DNA from 3 places in the Glaciecola sp. G7-5 genome. Region 1 is predicted to be linked to each of the others. Evidence: predicted binding sites of a transcription regulator. Region 1 holds the regulator's gene; each other region holds the start of a gene.
The links. Region 1 encodes FNR, which switches genes on or off when oxygen is low (the NO sensors DNR and NnrR bind a similar motif). Its sites were predicted from a motif close to TTGATCTAGATCAA; they were not measured.
Positions count from the first base shown of each region.

Region 2: a site for FNR is predicted at 2,794-2,807, ahead of hemN (oxygen-independent coproporphyrinogen III oxidase). Genes of this name have one in related genera too.
Region 3: a site for FNR is predicted at 3,425-3,438, ahead of ccmA (cytochrome c biogenesis heme-transporting ATPase CcmA). Genes of this name have one in related genera too.

Region 1 is NZ_CM147892.1:3,650,657-3,655,448, reverse strand. Features, by position in the region: gene AC0L6H_RS16130 (heavy metal translocating P-type ATPase) at 1-1,819, shown strand, start outside; gene ccoS (cbb3-type cytochrome oxidase assembly protein CcoS) at 1,910-2,119, shown strand; gene AC0L6H_RS16120 (sulfite exporter TauE/SafE family protein) at 2,119-2,796, shown strand; gene fnr (fumarate/nitrate reduction transcriptional regulator Fnr) at 2,815-3,549, shown strand; gene ttcA (tRNA 2-thiocytidine(32) synthetase TtcA) at 3,626-4,522, shown strand; gene rssA (patatin-like phospholipase RssA) at 4,530-4,792, shown strand, end outside.
Region 2 is NZ_CM147892.1:3,887,237-3,892,028, reverse strand. Features, by position in the region: gene AC0L6H_RS17165 (zinc-dependent metalloprotease) at 1-1,287, shown strand, start outside; gene hemN (oxygen-independent coproporphyrinogen III oxidase) at 1,353-2,735, opposite strand; gene AC0L6H_RS17155 (histidine phosphatase family protein) at 2,940-3,608, shown strand; gene AC0L6H_RS17150 (acyl-CoA dehydrogenase family protein) at 3,629-4,792, shown strand, end outside.
Region 3 is NZ_CM147892.1:4,382,912-4,387,703, forward strand. Features, by position in the region: gene AC0L6H_RS19350 (heme lyase CcmF/NrfE family subunit) at 1-396, opposite strand, end outside; gene ccmE (cytochrome c maturation protein CcmE) at 396-866, opposite strand; gene ccmD (heme exporter protein CcmD) at 887-1,147, opposite strand; partial or broken gene AC0L6H_RS19365 (heme ABC transporter permease) at 1,244-1,960, opposite strand; gene ccmB (heme exporter protein CcmB) at 1,960-2,607, opposite strand; gene ccmA (cytochrome c biogenesis heme-transporting ATPase CcmA) at 2,682-3,356, opposite strand; gene AC0L6H_RS19380 (hypothetical protein) at 3,569-3,994, shown strand; gene AC0L6H_RS19385 (flagellar hook-length control protein FliK) at 3,991-4,792, shown strand, end outside.

The DNA.
Region 1 (4,792 bases):
TAATGCTGTAGGCTTGTTATTAACGACACCCGTCGTATTGTATTCTGGCAGCATCTTCTATTTAAGCGCTTTTAAAGCGCTGATGGCAAAAACCGTGAATATGGATGTACCTGTGACCATAGCCATTATGGCGACTTACATTGCTGGTGTATTAGCTGTCAATAAAAGTAGTGGCGAGGTTTATTTCGAATCTATTTGCATGTTTATTTTCTTCTTAACGATAAGTCGCTACTTAGAACATAGATCACGTCATAAAGCATCCTTAATATCATCGAATATGCTCAAACTGATCCCCGTAACCGCGCAAAAACAATCCGAAGATGGATTTACCAGCGTAATTGCCAAACAGTTAGTCAAAGACGATATCGTACTTGTTAAAGCAGGAGAAACCGTGCCCATCGACGGCGACATCATTGAAGGCCAGAGCTACTTTGATGAGTCGATGTTAACCGGTGAGTTTGAACCCGTTACAAAGACGATTGGGCAACGCATTTATGCAGGGACCTTAAATCAACATAGTTCCATCATAATGCGTGTTGAAGCTCCTGTTAAATATGCAATGATGAATCAAATTCTTCGCTTACAAGAAATGGCCATGGCGAGCAAACCAAAAGTTGCGGCCACTGCAGATAAGCTTTCTCGTTATTTTGTTTTCGCGGTTCTAGCAATTTCGGCCTTAACCTATTTTTATTGGTATGCTCAAGGTAACGATCATGCTTTTTGGATTACTATATCTGTGCTTGTAGCGACCTGCCCTTGCGCATTAGGTTTAGCCACGCCATCGGCGATAACGTGCGCGATGGCAAAATTAAATAAAATGGGCGTTTTACTAAAGCGTGCTGATGCACTTGAACAACTCACTGTAACCACCGACATTATTTTTGATAAAACGGGAACACTTACCCAAGGCAAATTCTCAATTAACAAAGAATGGATAAATCCCCCTTCAAAAGACATTTTTGATGTGCCAGAACACGAACTAGCGTCATATATTGTGGCTATGGTAAATAGCATAGAATCCAGATCAGAGCACCCTATCGCAAAAGCGTTTGAACAATATATTCATCAGCGTGATGACCAAGCCTACAGTGCGACACATTTTAACTTAAGTGAATACGCCGTTAAAATAGGTGAAGGTATATCGGTAAAGCTTGACGATAAACAACTATTTTTGGGTAGCCAAGCCATGATACTGCCAATGATAAACGCTTTGAATTCTGCAAGTGCTATGAATCAAGTTGAGGGTGCGAATGTGTTACTAAGTACAAGTGACACCCTAATAGCCGCATTTTGGATTAGCGACACAGTACACAAAGACGCCTCTGGTATTGTCAGTCAATTAGGCAGTCATGAACTCACTATATTAAGTGGCGATACTCAAGTTAATGTCAACAAAGTTGCAGAGGAATTAAACATTTACAATGCTGTTGGGGATAGTACCCCTCAGGCAAAACTAAATTACATCGGCAAACTTCAGGCGAAAGAACGACGGGTTGTTATGCTGGGTGATGGTATCAATGATGCTCCCGTATTGGCAGCAGCTGACGTATCCATTGCGGTAGGCAACGCTTCAGACCTTGCTAAAAATGCGGCCGATATTGTATTACTAAATCCAAAATTACAATCAGTTGTTGACCTACTAGTCATGGCAAAGAGAACAAAGTCCAAAATAAAGCAAAATATTGCTTGGGCTTTAGCTTACAATTTTTTGGTTCTCCCTTTTGCAGTTGTTGGTTGGCTAACGCCATGGCAAGCGGCTTTAGGTATGTCGCTTAGTTCGATTGTTGTGGTATATAATTCAACACGTTTAATGCGCTAAGCTAGCCAAGTAGTAAATACACAAGGTATGATAAATAACATGCTTTTTATGTTATCCATCTACATAAAAAGTAACAACAAGGTATCAGTGATGAGTATCATTTATGTATTAATTCCTTTGGCGATAATAATTGTTGGTATCGCAATAGGCATCTTTTTTTGGGCAGTTAAATCAAATCAGTTTGATGATTTAGAAAGGCAAGGTTACAGCATACTGTTTGATGATGATATTAAACAAAATAAAGAAGCGAATAACCTACCAAATGAAGACAATACAACAGACAAAGAAAGCAAACAATAGTGTCTGAATTTAGTTACTTTTCGGCATTTCTTATTGGGCTCGCAGGTGGAGTCCACTGTATAGGCATGTGTGGACCAATAGCAAGCGCGTTTACCTTTGCCGTACCTAAAAACACGTCACACACGCCCTATATTCTGAGCTACAACGCTGGGCGTATTTTCTCATACACTATTGCTGGAGCACTCACGGGTTGGTTGGGTAGCCTTTTCTCATCGAGTGTGGTTACAGGCTTACTGATATTGCAAAGTTTAAGCATTATATTTTTATTACTACTTGCTCTTTATATCAGTGATATATACAAAGGTCTTATTTATTTCGAAAAGGCAGGTGCTAAGCTATGGAAGCATTTAGCCCCAATTGCGAAGCAATTAATCCCATTTAAAAGTCCTTGGTACACCATACTTTACGGAATGATTTGGGGCTGGTTACCGTGTGGTTTAGTCTACTCGGCACTTACATGGTCACTGGCCAGTGGCAGCCTAGTGCAAGGCGCATTGTTCATGCTTTGTTTTGGTTTAGGCACATTACCCGCTTTGGTTGCGAGCAGTTTAGGAGCTAGTTTCCTTATTCCGATATTGCAACACAAAGCGACGCGACTTACGATTGCCAGTTTATTGTTTTTATTTGCAATAATTTTGATTTTCGATTTGTTTCAAGGTATAACAAACTTGGAATAGCAAAACAGCAGAGAGCCCATGTCAAATAAAGAGTTATCAATACATTGTCAGAGTTGTACTTTCAGTCATTTGTGTCTTCCAGTGAGTTTAAATAAACATGAGTTAGATTCTCTCGATGATATTATTGAACGTAAACGCCCTCTGCAAAAGCATGATAAGTTGGTTAATGCGGGCGATAAGTTTCATTCTTTGTTTGCGGTACGTTCTGGTTCATTTAAGTCCTACATAAGTGACAAAAACGGCATTGAGCAAGTTACTGGTTTCCATTTCCCTGGCGATATTATCGGCTTTGATGCCTTGAAAGACGAAGTTCACCAAAGCTATACCCAAGCACTTGAAACAGCCATGGTATGCGAATTGCCTTATGAAACCTTAGAAGAAGTTTCGAGTAATTACCCTAAGTTACGTCAACAAATAATGCGTTTTATGAGTTCAGAAATTAAACATGATCATAATTTAATTATGTTATTGAGTAAGCGCAGCGCTGAAGAACGCTTATTGCATTTTATTAATCATTTATCGATGCGTTTTGATGAACGAGGCTACTCAGCCAAACAATTTAATCTGTCGATGACAAGAAACGAAATTGGCAATTATTTAGGCTTAACGGTAGAAACGATTTCTCGCTTGTTAACGCGCTTTCAAAAAGAAAACCTAATCCAAGTCGACGGTAAATTAATTAGCATTATTGATTTTGATGGAATAAAGCAACGTATTCCAGAAAATGATATTGCGTTTACCGCAGTAGGCTAAATATCCCCACATTGTGATGCAATAACGAATAAGCTTGCTGTATACTTAGCAGGTTTTTCGTTATTGTGAAGTGCTCATGTCAGCTAAACTCAAATCTACATACAATTTTAATAAGCTTCAAAAGCGTATTCGTCGCGAGACCGGTAAAGCAATCATTGACTTTAATATGATTGAAGACGGTGACAAGGTCATGGTCTGTTTATCGGGCGGCAAGGATAGTTACACGCTACTCGACGTATTAATGTATTTTAAACGCATCGCCCCTATCTCTTTTAGCATAGTAGCGGTCAATCTCGATCAAAAGCAACCTGGTTTTCCGCAGCACATTCTACCTGACTATTTAGATGGCTTAGGGATTGAATATAAGATTGTTGAAGAAGATACTTATTCAATCGTCAAAGACAAAATACCTGAAGGCAAAACCACGTGTTCACTGTGCTCTCGACTGCGCCGCGGTATTTTGTATCGTACAGCGAAAGAGTTGGAAGCAACGAAAATAGCATTAGGTCATCATCGTGATGACATGTTAGAAACCATGTTTTTAAATATGTTTTATGGTGGAAGATTAAAGTCAATGCCACCAAAACTGGTAAGTGACAATGGCGAGCATGTTGTTATTCGTCCCCTTGCCTATTGTACTGAAGCGGATATTCAAAAATACGCAGATACGCTTTGTTTTCCTATCATTCCTTGTAATCTTTGTGGATCGCAAGAAAATTTGCAACGCAAAAACATTAAGTTAATGTTGCAAGATTGGCAAAAACGCTTCCCAGGACGCATTGAATCTATGTTTAAAGCAATGCAAAATATTGTGCCTTCGCATATGTTAGATCAGACCTTGTTTGACTTTACAGACCTTAGTGTACAAACACGAATAAATGGTGAAGGCGACATCGCATTTGATACGCCTGAACTGCCTAAAGCAGAATCTCAAGATATTGACGATCTGGTTTCAATAATAGAATTAAAGTAGAGTAAACATGAAAATTGGCTTAGCGTTAGGCGCAGGAGCAGCAAGAGGTTGGGCGCACATTGGAATCATCAGAGCCCTAGAGGATTTAGGGGTTAAAATTGATGTCGTCGCCGGTTGTTCAATTGGTGCATATGTAGGCTCTGCATTCGCAAGCGGTAAATTAGATGAGTTAGAGGAATGGGCATATTCACTTACTGACTGGCAAGTGTTTGGCTTATTAGGACTGGGCTTTAGGCGAGGCGGTATTGCCAGCGGACAAAAAGTATTTAC
Region 2 (4,792 bases), 240 kb from region 1:
GTCACATTAGGTAGCTTGAGAGTTAGACAAGATTATTTAATTGCAACCGGTTTTACTGCACCCTATGTGGAGCTTGAACAAGGCCAAGTGCATGACACAAGCAAAGAACTTGAACTAGCGCTAAATAGAATCAAACAACTTTCTGCACACGAAGTTGGTCATACCCTGGGCATAGCACATAATTTTGCTGCTAGTGAAAATGATCGCGCTTCGGTAATGGACTATCCTCATCCTTTAATTGAATTAAAAAACAATACTATAGATATTTCTAATGCCTACGCGGATGGCATTGGAGAATGGGATAAATACACGATTGCCTATGGTTACCAAGATTTTGCGCAAAACCTTGATGAAACCGATATGCTGAGCAGTTTAGTAAATGGCGCGATTGCTAAAGGCTATTTATACAAATCAGATCCAGATGCTAGAACGCCAAAACGCGCTTCTGCAAATGGACATTTATGGGACAATGGCAGTAGCCCTATTGATGAGTTTAAACGTGTCACTGAGCTTCGCCGTTTTGCACTGGATAATTTTGGCAGCGCTAATTTACCGCTAAATGAGAATTTTTCTGACTTAGAGAGAAGACTTGTTCCCTTGTATTATGCTCATCGTTATCAACTCGATGCATTAGTTAAGCAAATTTCTGGTGTGAACTATACCTATGCAGTCAAACAAAATACAAAGCCGACGCCGGTGAGTTTTGTGGATGGTGAAAAGCAGTCCGAAGCACTCGACCTTATGTTAGAGAGTGCGGGCGCCGATTATTTGCGCCTACCTAATCGTATTATTGAACTAATACCACCAAAAGCCTATGGCAGTACACGTTCAAGAGAAAGTATGCCCAGTAGAATGGGGATTGCCTTTGATCCTATTAGCGCTGCTGAATCAATTTCGGCCTATTCGCTTACTATTTTACTCCAAGGCGAACGTCTTAATCGCTTAGCCTTTCAGCATGCAAGCGATGATAACATTCCTTCAGTGCAGAAAGTCAGTGAACTCCTGTTTACACGCTTAATTAAAAACAACGACAAAGACGTACTTACGCAACGCATCAAGCTTATTGCACTATCTGTCTTTTTTGACACATTAAACGACAGTGAATTGAGTGGCGATGTGAAATTAGAGATGCAAAAAACAGTGATGGACTATCAAAAATGGTTGGATAAGTACGACAATAAGTTAGCCAATAAAGTATTGCTTAAGCATGTTGAACACTATTGGGAACATGGTGTTTGGCCGATGTCACTTAAGATAAAAGCATTGCCACCGGGCTCACCCATATAGCCTACTTATAACGTTGAGTAAGGATGTGCCGGTAAATAATTGCAATATTTACCGGCTTTTTACATTTAGATGACGCGACTGTATCGACGCAGATGTGCGGGTGACTCAATATATTGATCAAAACTCATACAAATGTTACGCACTAACAATCGACCTCTTGCATGAATAGTAATACTCGTTTCGTCGTTGGTGATTAGATTGTCGTCTTCAAAAGGCTGTAGTTGTGCTAAATTATCTGCAAAGAAACTATCGAAGTGAATATGATACTTTTTTTCAAAGGCTTTTTTGTCGACAAAAAAATTGCACATCAATTGATTGATAAGCCCGCGATGAATCACGTCATCTTGGCTAAGACTGATACCTTTTTCAATGAGCGGCTGTTTACCGTCAATGGCGCGATAATAGTCCCCTAAGCTTTTAACGTTTTGTGCATAGGCGGTACCTAAACTACTAATAGACGACACGCCTAAACCTAATAAGCAATCTGCTTGGTCTGTTGTATATCCTTGGAAATTTCTACCCAAACTGCGCTCTTTTGCTGCAATGCTAAGTTCATCAGTTTGTTTAGCAAAATGGTCCATGCCAATAAATTCATAACCTAAATTACATAAAGTATTAATGGCTTGTCTAAAAAGAGAGAACTTTAGATCGGCACAAGGCATCCATTGCTCTTTAATTTTGCGTTGGGCCGGGAATAAGTTTGGCATGTGAGCATAGCTGAACAAGGAAATCCTGTCTGGGTCCATGCGTTCAACTTCAATCAATGTTTTTTCTAAGCTTGACTCATCTTGTCCAGGGAGCCCATAAATTAAATCTATATTGACTGAGGCAAAGCCAACCACTTTTGCTCTTGCAATGAGTTCTCGTATAAAGGTGGTACTTTGAACACGGTTTATTTTTTCTTGAACCGATTTATTGACATCTTGCACCCCTATGCTCAGCCTATTAAAACCAACTGCATAGAGTTCGTTGACGTAATCTAAGCTTATTCGCCTAGGATCTACTTCGATGCTTTGTTCTATATCGTTGGAAAAGTTAAAGTGTTGACGGGCTTCTTGCAGTAAATCGTCTAGTTGCCGTGCGCTTAAGAAGCTTGGTGTACCTCCGCCAAAATGCACGTTATTAACAACAAAGCCATCAAACTTACTGGCTCGTGTTCGAATTTCTTTTTTCAAATAAGATAAATATTGCGCAACTTTATCTTCATTTCGCGTCACAATTTTATTGCAGCCACAGTAATAACAAAGAGAATGACAAAAGGGGATATGCAGGTAGAGTGAAAGCGAAGGATTTTTCCCCTCACTGTTAACACATGAGATACTACGTGTAAAATCGCTATCGGTAAATTCAGACGAAAAGGCGACCGCGGTTGGATATGAGGTATAACGCGGTCCAGTCGTGTTGTATTTATTTAATATTTTTTTGTCAAAAAACTCAGCAACGCTCATATATTTAGCTCAAAACTATTGATGGAGCTTACTTTACCAGCGTTTTAGTTATATTTACTTGATCTATATTAATGAATAGTGACTTTCTACTGCAGACTAGCAAGCGCTATATTTTCAACTAATAAGACTATATCAACATAATCAATTACTCTTATACTCATAAACCTATTAACCTTCCAATAACAATACTCGACAGGCAAAACAATGGCGCAAATGTATTTGGTACGTCATGCACAGGCTTCTTTTGGGGCAAAAGACTACGACAAATTAAGTGATTTAGGGCATCAACAGGCTGCTTTACTCGGGGACTATTTTGCCGAGCGTGGGCAATCATTCGATATAGTTGTTACTGGTGATATGCTAAGGCACAAACAAACCGCAATGGGCATTCTTAGGTCTGGGCAAGAAAATAAAATTATAACGGATAATTGCTGGAATGAGTTTAACTTTGAAACCATTGTCGCGGCTTTTTTAGCTGCACATCCAGACCGTAAACCGGCACCATCATCTCCTCGGAGTGAATGGTATAAGGTATTAAAAAGTGCCATGTTAGCGTGGTCACAAGATGAATTAATACTGAGTGGCGGCGAAACCTGGTTACAATTTTGCGAGCGTGTAAAAAAAGGCGCTGAATTTATTCGTCAAGGCAGTCACAAAAACGCATTAGTCGTGAGTTCTGGCGGCGCTATGGCCGTATTTTTGATGGCACTTCTTAATACCTCTGTAGAACAAGCGATTGCCTTTAACTTGCAAATAAAAAATACCAGTGTGAGTCAGTTTTACTTTAACAAACAAAATTTTCAATTAAATAGTTTCAATAATGTTCCTCATTTAGATACGCCAAAACATATAGCGAAAATAACCTATAGCTAATGTGTGGCAAGGAGAAAATAATGAATTTTGACCATAGTCCCAAAGTCCAAGCTTTAATGGATAAACTATCTGCATTTATGGACCAAGAAATATACCCAATTGAAGATAGATATCATGATTTAGTGGCGAACAATAGCGACCGTTGGCAAACGCCAGAACTAATGGAGTCTTTAAAGGCAAAGGCAAAAGAACAGGGCTTATGGAACCTTTTTTTGCCCAAAGAATATCTACCGTACGGTGCGGGGCTAAGTAACCTTGAGTATGCTCCACTATGCGAATTAATGGGCAGAGTGTTATGGAGCTCCGAGGTCTTTAACTGTAGTGCACCTGACACGGGAAATATGGAAGTCCTCGCAAAATATGGCACCCAAGCGCAAAAAGAAACATGGCTAAAGCCCTTATTAGATGGCGAAATACGCTCTGCATTTGCGATGACCGAGCCGGCCGTTGCTTCTTCTGATGCGACCAATATTGAAACCAGTATTAAAGACAAGGGCGATCACTATGAAATAAATGGACGTAAGTGGTATACCAGTGGCGCGATGAATAATAATTGTAAAATAATGATCGTGATGGGTAAAACCGATCCAAGTGCAGCTCGTCATGCCCAACAATCACAAATATTGGTGGCAATGGATACACCGGGCGTGACGATTGTAAGAGCAATGTCTGCAATGGGGTATTTAGATGAACCCATTGGTCATGCTGAAGTCTTATTTGAAAATGTGAAAGTACCCAAAGAAAATCTTATCTTAGGAGAAGGAAGAGGTTTTGAAGTAGCGCAAGGTAGACTCGGCCCTGGCCGCATCCATCATTGCATGCGCTTGATTGGCTGCGCTCAGCGAGCCCTCGATATGGCGTGCGAAAGAGTAGAGCAACGTATTGCATTTGGGCAAGCCTTAAGTAAACAGCAGTCGGTTCGCGAAAGTATTTCTCAGATGTATTGCAAAATAGAACAAGCACGACTGTTGACGCTAAAAGCGGCTGATAATATGGATAAATACGGTAATAAAGTAGCTAAAAATATTATTGCCGCAATTAAAATAGTCGCACCGAAAATGGCATGCGAAGTCATTGATGAATCGATTCAGATCCATGGTGCAGCAGGCACGTCGCAAGATACGACCTTATCTGCTACGCTGGCATATGCGCGCACAATTAGGTTAGCAGACGGGCCAGATCAA
Region 3 (4,792 bases), 730 kb from region 1:
CACCATGCCGAGTACCGCCAGCACTCGTGACACCATCACATCAGGAATACCTCTGGAGAAAAGTGCTACGGCAACCGTCCAGACAGAGAAAATCAGTACCCAGAGTAGGAAGGAACCTTCGTGTCCACCCCAAACGGCGGTCATTTTGTAATACCACGGTAACTGGCTATTGGAGTTTTGCGCAACATAACTTACGCTGAAGTTATCGGTCATAAACGCATGCGTCAAACAGATATAAGCAAACAAGGTAAACACAAATAGGCCGATGGTTAGCGGCCGCGCCATTTTCATCATTGTTATGTTATTAGTTTGCGCGCCCCATAGTGGATACACGGCCAATAGTATTGATAATACTAATGCGACAACAAGCGTAAAATTACCTATTTCTGGTATCATTAATAACTCCCCTGAGACGGAGGTACATGCTTAATTCCTTTCATTTTTTCTGCAAGGTCCGATGGCATATACTCTTCATCATGTTTAGCTAACACTTCATGCGCCACGATTAAATTTTCTTTTTCAAGCACACCCGTAGCCACGATACCTTGGCCTTCTCTAAATAAGTCGGGCAGAATGCCTTTAAACTGAACAGTGACCGCCGGTCCTAAGTCCACAAGGTCAAAGCTAACAGCAAGTGTGTCGGTATTACGCTCGACGCTGCCAGGCACAACCATGCCACCAATTCTAATACGCTGACCAATAACAGGCTTTACCCCAGTTTTTTCCTTACCTTCAAAAATTTCACTTGGAGTATAAAACGCGTCAACATTATCGCTTAAGCTACTTAGCATAATGCCAACGGCAGCGCCAATCAGCAAAATGATACTAGTTACGGCAATAAGTCTCTGTTTTCTTCGTTGGTTCATTGCTTGTCTCGATTTATAAATTAAGGATTATTTGCGCTTTTCTCTGTGTTTTTAGCGTTTTTCTTTTGCTTTGCCGCGGCTCTAGCGGCCAAAATGCGTTCTACTCGTGCTTTTTGTTTATGTGCTTCACTTACGATTGTTTTTCGCTCAAGCACGCTAAAAGCAAGTAACAAGAGCATGACCAAAATACTAAGACCAAAGCTTAACCAAACAAAAAAGCCACGTCCGCCCATATCAATAAAGCTAGCGTAAGACTCAAATTTAACGCCTTGCTGCATCATGAAATAAGCACCTACGGCCAATAAGGCGAATACGATAGCCCACCAAAATGGTCGAATGATTTTTGGAGCTTCCCTAGTTTCATCTTGCAAGATGTTTGCAACCCAAGGTCTATGCGCATCTCGTTTAATTAATTCGTTTTTTAGTCTTATTAAACCAACGGTTCCGATGTAGCCAGCCATACCTAACATCGCTATCACTAAAGGCGTCACCATTTCCGCTGGCATAGACGGCTTATCTAACTTACTGATTGTGGCGCCTTGGTGAAGGGTATTCCACCACTCAACAGAATATTTGATTATAGGGATATTGATAACGCCCACGATCGCCATCACCGCAGAAGCTTTAGCACCTTGTTGTTTGTCATCAAAAGAAACGTAAAGTGCGATCACACCTAAATATAAAAATAGCAGAATAAGTTGAGAAGTGAGTCTAGCATCCCAAATCCAATAGGTTCCCCAAGTAGGTTTTCCCCAAACGGCCCCAGTAAATAATGATATAAAACAGACAACCGCGCCAATGGGCGCCAATGCCATCATCGTCATAAATGCGCTACGCCATTGCCATACAATGCCTACAAAGGCAGCAGTCGCCATTGCTACGTAGGTACTCAATGATAAGGTGGCGCTGGGTACATGAATATAAATAATGCGGTAAACATCAAACTGCTGGTAATCCGTTGGCGCATAGGCTAATCCCCAAATAGTCCCAAGCGGAAAGCATACGCATAAAACTACGACAAAATAAGGTAGTAGCGTATTGCAAGCGCCATAGGCTTTTTCAGGCTGCGCGTATGAGTTAATCCATTTCAACATTAGTTTTGACTTACCTTTAATGAATAAGCGATGACCGCTGGCGACAGCGCCAACGTGAATAAAAGCATCGATGCCATAATACCAAGGAGTTGCGCAATAGGTAAATTCATCGATGCGTATTCTATTGCCGAGGTGGCAAATATTAGTAACGGTATAAATAGGGGAATAAGCAGCAGTGCCACTAGCACGCCAGAACGCTGCAAGCCAACGGTTAAAGCAACGCCAATAGCACCCACCAAACTAATGATAGGGGTACCAAGCAATAAAGTAACAATAAGTGTTGTGTACATGACTTGGGTCATATTCAAAAACAGCGCAAGCAAGGGAGAGATAATCAGTAGCGGAACAATGCTGACTAGCCAATGGGCAAGCACTTTGACCAACACCAACATGTAAAGGGGTGTAGGGGAAAGTATCATTTGTTCTAGACTACCATCGAGATAATCATCACGAAATAGGCGCTCAAGCCCCATGAGCAAAGACAAAATTGCCGCGACCCACACTATTGCACCGCTCACCAACTGCAAGGTTTGAGGGCTTGGGCCCAGCGCCAATGGAAATAAAGTAATGACTAAGACGAAAAACATCAAAGGTTGCATTAATTCTGCGCGCTGGCGGTAGGCTAATGCCATATCACGCTTAGCCATAGCAAGAAGTGCAGCGACTACACCCTTGTTTGAATGATCGCCAAGTACTGTCGTTGATGTCGTCTCGTTTGCCATTACCAAAGATACTCCAACTCAAATATCCTCTGCTGGTGGGCAATACTTGTTGCTTGATGAGATGTCATGATAACGGCATTTTTTTGCTTCAAAAATGTTTCAATGTGTTGTTCTAATAAACTTACGCTTGCTACGTCTAGTGCAGTATAAGGTTCATCTAACACCCAAAGAACAGCCTTCTTATTAAGCCAAAGCTTTGCTAAAGCCACTCTTCTTTGCTGTCCTGCTGACAAATTCTTTAGAGGTAAATCTTCTAAACCATCAAGGCCTAGCATTGACAGTACGTTTAGTATTGTGTTGTCGTTTGCTTCAACTTGACCAATTAACCGTAAATAAAATTGTAAGTTTTCAACCGGCGTTAGCAAAGCACTAAAGCCCAATTTATGCCCTACATAAACAATATTTTCGGCGGCGCTATTGAGGTCTTCATTTAGCGGCTGGTCGTTGACGATAACGTTGCCACTATTTGGCGTACTTAAGCCAACTAGTATCCTTAATAAACTTGTTTTACCCGCACCATTTTCACCCTTCAGCATAATCAGTTCACCCGCTTCTACAGACAGGTCAATATCTTGAAACAATATTCGGTCTTGTTTTTCGCAGCTAACCTGATGGGCAGATAGAATGGGCAAAGCGTAATCTCGTATGGTTGCAAAGCCCGCGAATACTAGCACAAAATTATCGCCTTATGCAGTAGTTGTGGCGCAATTCTGACCTTAAATTAATCGAATATTCCGTTGATTTGATTCGAATCAAATGAGTCACCTAGGTGCCTGCTTATAAATTAGCGACAAGCGGCCCATTAAACCGAAATTTGTTAGGGTTTTAATTGTAGGTTTTACGTAAAAATGCTTGATAAATTTAGCTCTTGAGCCGATAGCTAGCTATGGCAGATACGCAATACACAACTATACAATCACTTTCAAAAGTGATTGACACAACGCAATCGGGCTATGCTCCGCGAGGATTACCTGCGCAAAGAGTAATCGATCCATCAGCTCAAAGCTTAAGTTTGCAGGTGCTTAACGTAACAAACAATCAAGTTTTATTGCAAGCACAAGCTAGCGGGGAAAAACTACTGCTAGACAAAAATACCCTGCAAAATACAGTTAATGCCAAACTAGTCGTTGGTGACAGGTTATTATTGGTGACCTCAAACCAACAAACAGCGACTTTTATTCTTGAAAAAAACGGTCATGGATTTGAACAGAAGTTAAGTGGTCCAGCCTTGCAAAATGTGGCTACATCGTTGGCAACGCAGTGGCAAGATCTCCCAACGAGTATTATTAAAAAGTCCAACCCCTGGTATTGAATCAAGTACAAATAGCGAGTAATACATTACAAGCAGCTAATTTAGCCAAGGCAATAGTGGCGATAGTCAATGCCACCGGTCAGCCAAACATCAATGTAAATGCAAACGCACAAGCGCAGTTTCTCAAAAGCCCAGCGCAAAGCCTCGCTGCAAACGTTGTTGAGCCGGCAAATGCTGAGCTTTTGCGACTTAATATCAACATTGGCAAAAGGCAGCCCTATCCGCTGGATTTACCTTTAAATAGTAAAATACCTGGAGCAGTTTCATCCACCTTGGCTAGAGAACTAACATCGTTGTTATCAAGCCTTCCTAAAGTTTCACTGCAATTTGATACTAACAACGAAAACAAGTTTCTTAGTAAGCTAATGTTGAGCGAATCGCCCCAAGCTTCGCTAAGCAAGCAGGCAATTGCTGAGCTCAATGTCGTTTTACAAAGTCAGGTAAAACAAATTAAACAAGCGATATCGTCAATTGTGGTTTCACCGCACTCGCCTAATTTGCATAAAGGAATTGTGCTTGACGTGAGTACGCAAAACTTGACGGCCTTAGGGGCGTCAATTAAGCAACATCTTGTGCAAGGAATAAAGCCAGAAGCCCTTCACAAGGCAATTATACTTGTGGCACAAAATCAAAATAATACAAATCAGATTCAAGTAAGCTTAACTGCAAAACCCGTCACTATTACCATAGAAAACACTTACCTTTCAGGCCTACAAGATGTGCCGGCGGCCGGGAAAGTTTCAGCGCCTATTTTGTTTAAAAGTCCTGAACACAGTGAACTCCACAATAAAACCAATC